Regions from separate parts of the Paludibacterium flexuosum genome, predicted to be linked through region 2. Evidence: riboswitches for the same ligand, from Rfam matches in the RefSeq annotation. Region 2 holds a riboswitch; the other holds the start of a gene.

Region 1 (2,452 bases), 1.1 Mb from region 2:
GCGTGCGCTTAACTGTTGATCCAGGGAGTGAAGAGCCGTGCGGACAGCTGGCCGATCCAGAATGGCACGCCAGGCGGGTTCGACACGCTCAATGGCTGGCGACAGGAAGGAGTAATCAGACATGAATCAATCTTGGCAATGAAAAGAAAAACCCCGCCGGGGCGGGGGATCAGTATCTCGGTACTGAATCATCGATGGTGGCTGACCAGGCATCAATACCGCCGTGTAGGCTGAGTACCTGATCAAAACCGACCTGACGCAGAAAGTGACAGACCTGAAGGCTGCGCATGCCATGATGACAGACCGTGACGATCAAACGATCGTCCGGCAGTTCGTTATGGCGCAACGGAATCAGATTCATCGGCAGATGCACCGATCCCTCGATATGCGCCATCTGCCACTCCCAGTCTTCGCGGACATCCAGCAGCAGCGGCGCCGGCTCCGACGAATTCAGCCTTGCCGCCAGCGCTTCGCAGGTGATTTCCATCGCCATCAGAAGACGAACTGCTCGGGTTGCAGGGCTTCACTGCCTTGCAGTCTGGGCAGGACCGTTTCGTACAGCTTGGTCTCGGCAAACACGTTGTCGCTTTCACGGCGCACCAGAACCACAGACATGACTGGCAACTGACCGACCGTCACCATCATGCGACCACCCACTGCCAGCTGTTGCTTGAGTACTTCCGGTACCACTGGCAGCGAACCACCGACGAAGATGGCATCGAAAGGCGCATGTTGAGCCAGACCTTCCAGACCGTTGGCATGGATCAGCTGCACGTTTTGACAGCCTGCCTGATGCAGATGATCGGCTGCGATGGCTTGCATGCTGCCATCACAGTCGATGCTGTAGACCTGTTCGACCAGTCTGGACAGCAAGGCGGTGACATAACCGCTGCCGGTACCGATTTCCAGCACCTTGTCGCCCGCCTGCAGGGCAAGATCCTGGATCATGCGGGCTTCTTGCTTTGGTTGCAGCATGCGGCTGCCATTGGGCAAGGGCAGTTCGACATCGGTAAACGCCAGTGCGCGCTGATCATCGGCGACAAAATCTTCGCGTTTCACGTGAAACAGCAAATCGAGGATGGTCGGATCCAGTACTTCCCAGGGGCGGATTTGTTGCTCGACCATGTTGAATCGCGCTTGTTCGAAATCCATTCAGCACACTCCGCAGCATTATGACAATAACTTGCGATTATCCCATATTTGCCTTACCTTCACAGCATCGCTAGGGGTCCTGCCAGTGGTTTTCGTATTCCGACAACACTGACGGGTGAGAAATACCCTTCGAACCTGATCCGGTTAACTCCGGCGTAGGGAAGCGGTGCTGCTCTGTAGCATTTCATGCCCCACGCCGTTTCATCGCCATGGAGGGCATGATGAACGCGCCATCTCATTCTGAATCTCGTATTACACTCGACCAGGCCACCATTCAGCCCTTACCCAATTCGCGCAAGATCTATGTCAGCGGCAGCAGGCCGGATTTGCGTGTCCCGATGCGGGAAATCTCACAAGCCGATACACCGACTCAGCTGGGCGGCGAAGCCAACCCGCCGATCTATGTCTACGACGCCAGCGGACCCTATACCGATCCGTCTGTGAAAATCAGTCTGGAAGACGGGCTCACACCGGTGCGGGCACAATGGATCGCCGAGCGGCAGGATTGCGAAGTGGTCGAAGAACTGGGAAGCATTTATAGCCGGCAACGTGCTGCCGATGCGTCACTGGATGCGCTGCGCTTCAATCTGAAACGTACCCCATTGCGGGCCAGACAGGGGGCCAGGGTGACTCAAATGCATTACGCCCGACGCGGCATCATTACCCCGGAAATGGAGTTCGTCGCGATTCGGGAAAACCTCAATCGTGAACACTATCTGCAGAGCCTGCAGGCGGCAGGACAGGAGCGCATGCTGAAGCTGTTGTCGCGTCAGCATCCGGGGCAGGGCTTTGGCGCCCGTTTGCCGGAAAGCATCACGCCTGAATTTGTCCGCGCGGAAATCGCGGCCGGCCGGGCCATTATTCCGGCCAACATCAATCACCCGGAAAGTGAGCCGATGATCATTGGTCGCCATTTTCTGGTGAAGATCAATGGCAATATCGGCAACAGTGCATTGTCGTCTTCCATTCACGACGAAGTGGACAAAATGACCTGGGGGATTCGCTGGGGGGCGGACACCATCATGGATCTGTCGACCGGCAAGAACATTCATGAAACCCGGGAATGGATTCTGCGCAACAGCCCGGTGCCGGTCGGTACCGTGCCGATTTATCAGGCACTGGAGAAGGTGAATGGCAAGGCAGAGGATCTGAGCTGGGAAATTCTGCGCGATACTCTGATCGAACAGGCCGAGCAGGGGGTGGACTATTTCACGCTGCACGCCGGGGTGCTGCTGCGCTATGTACCGCTGACAGCCAATCGCCTGACCGGCATCGTCTCGCGGGGCGGATCGATCATGGC
Region 2 (2,452 bases):
ACAGGCCGATGATCATCACCACGACCAGCACCACGGCCAGCACCTGGGTGGTATGGCGCTCCTTGTCGAGCGCCTGGTGCACGGCGTTGTTCAGCGATTCGATTTTTTCCATGCGTTGCTGCAGTTCGTGCCGATCCTGGTCCTGCTTGATCAGGGTCTGCAAAATGGCCTCGCCGCCGAATTCGGCAATCATGGTGCTTTCGCAGACACCAATCAGCCGGTTGACCTTGTCTTTGTAATACAGACCGGAGCGCTGTTGCTCGTCGCTCCATTCGAAATCGAAGCCCTGCTTGGCGAAGAAGGCCTGTTTGTGCAGTCTTTCCGACTCGCTGGTACCGGCCTGAATCATCAGCATGCCGGGGCTGGCACTGTATTCCGGATAGGTCCCCTTGACCCAGGCGATGACGGCCGCGAACAAGAAGTCATCCAGCCCGGCCCCCTGCAGGGTGTCGGTGATCAGGATGCCCGCCTTGGGGCCAAAGGTGATCGAGCGGCTCGGGTGGTCGACGCGGACCCAGGCACAGTTGCGGCTGGCGTGAAAGCGCGCCTCGTCTTCCGGAAATGCGCCCCAGCTGCCGTTTTGGTTGATGGCATAACCGCGGCATTGCACGCGGAAAAAGTCCGATTGCTGGGTGACGGCACGATTGCGCTGCAGGATGCCGTACAGCAGGACGCTGCTGTCTCGCTGCAACTTGATAATCGACTCCCCCAGCGGCATGGCGATGTTGGCCAGTGCGGTATCGCTTTCCGGTGCCTTTATTTCCGTTGCGCTGGCGGCTTGTGCCGCGACATGTTCGGATGCGGGTTGGGTCATCGCCGAAGGTCTGCCAAGGGTAGTGGTCATGCCAGTGCTGCGTCGCTCGTGTGCTTCAAGGGCTCTATCCTGCATTAAAAATGAACTGTTACAAAGCAATTTGCAAACAAAATGCCTATGACGTTGGATTTGGCGCAAAACAAGCTGGCGGATGGCCGTGGTCAAGGATGCCAGCTTCTTCGTCACAACATGTATAATGACGTACTGTCACCGGGGGTGCCGACGTCCATTCAGGGGCTTGTCGGCTGAGAAATACCCTGATTACCTGATCTGGTTCGTACCAGCGTAGGGAGCGTGATCGGCACAGTTCGCTGCGGCCACGCTCCCGCGCCTTTTGGAGAGTGTCCGAATGAAGTTGCGCCAAGTTTGCCTCGCCGTTTCCCTCTGTGCCGCCGCGCTGTGTGCCCAGGCTGCCGATCTTCGTGTCATCACCCACAGTTCCTTCGATGTGTCCAAACCGCTGCTGGCGGACTTTGAAAAGCAGACGGGTATCAAGGTTCAGCTGATCAAGGGCGGTGATGCCGGCGAAATGCTCAACAAGCTGATTCTCACCCGCGCCAATCCGATCGCCGATGTGGTGTTCGGTCTGGACAATTCGCTGGTGGGCAAGGCGGCCAAGGCCGGGGTGATCGAGCCGCTGACGCTGAAATCCGATGGTCGCAAGGCACGTTACAGCTTGCCGGATGGTCTGGTGAGCACCGATTACGGTTATGTCACCCTGGTGTATGACAAGGCCTGGTTTGCCAAGAGCAAGCTGGCGTTGCCAAAGTCGCTGGACGATCTGACCCTGCCGGCCTATCGCGATCTGCTGGTCGTGGAAAACCCGGCAACGTCCAGTACCGGTCAAGGTTTCCTGTATGCCACCATCGGTGCCCTCGGCGAGGACAAGGCTTTTGCCTTCTGGGGCAAGCTGCGCCAGAACGGTCTCAAAGTGGTGAATGACTGGAGCGCCGCCTATAACACCGAGTTTTCCCACAACGGCGGCAGCCGGCCGATCGTGCTGAGCTATGCGACCGATCCGGCGGCAGAAGTGGCTTTCAGTAAAGTCAAATTGACCGAGTCGCCGGTGGCGACCCTGCCGTTGTCTGGTGCCGTGTATCAGCAAGTGGAAGGTGCCGGCCTGATCAAGGGCGGTCAGGCGCGTGCGGCGGCGGAGAAGTTCATCGCCTTCCTGCGTTCGGCACCCGTGCAGCAGGATCTGCAGACGACCATGTGGATGTATCCGGTGATGAGCGGTACGCCGCAGGCCCCGGTGTTCTCCTATGCCAACGAGCCTGCCGCACACCAGACGCCGTCGGCTGAAACGCTCCGCAATAAGGGGCAAGGCTGGATCAAGCGCTGGACTCAGGTGGTACTCAAATAAGATGCGTTCCATGCGTTGGCTGGCGTGGTTGCCGCTGGCCCTGTTGGCCGCGCTGGTGGTCCTGCCACTGGGGCGGCTGATCGCCGAAGGGGCCGGCGCGTTGTCGCTGGCCTTTTTGTCCGATCCTTATTATCGCTGGCGTTTGCTCTGGTCTGCCGGGCAGGCGCTGCTGACCTGTCTGCTGGCCCTGCTGTTCGGCGTACCGGTGGCCTGGACGCTGGCACGTCTGGAGTTTGCCGGCCGTCGCTGGCTGATCCGGCTGGGCATGTTGCCCT

Evidence for each region. A riboswitch is a leader RNA that binds a small molecule or an ion and turns the genes downstream of it on or off. The one in region 2 is predicted to bind thiamine pyrophosphate.
Region 1: linked by a shared signal. The riboswitch ahead of thiC (phosphomethylpyrimidine synthase ThiC) and the one ahead of AACH39_RS06490 (thiamine ABC transporter substrate-binding protein) in region 2 are both predicted to bind thiamine pyrophosphate.

Annotation. Positions count from the first base shown of each region.
Region 1 covers NZ_AP029060.1:2,443,359-2,445,810, forward strand. Annotated here, with positions in the region: gene ung (uracil-DNA glycosylase) at 1-123, opposite strand, end outside; gene AACH39_RS11615 (rhodanese-like domain-containing protein) at 170-493, opposite strand; gene AACH39_RS11620 (protein-L-isoaspartate O-methyltransferase) at 493-1,152, opposite strand; TPP riboswitch at 1,215-1,331, shown strand; gene thiC (phosphomethylpyrimidine synthase ThiC) at 1,374-2,452, shown strand, end outside.
Region 2 covers NZ_AP029060.1:1,367,848-1,370,299, reverse strand. Annotated here, with positions in the region: gene AACH39_RS06495 (hypothetical protein) at 1-844, opposite strand, end outside; TPP riboswitch at 1,017-1,124, shown strand; gene AACH39_RS06490 (thiamine ABC transporter substrate-binding protein) at 1,164-2,177, shown strand; gene AACH39_RS06485 (iron ABC transporter permease) at 2,179-2,452, shown strand, end outside.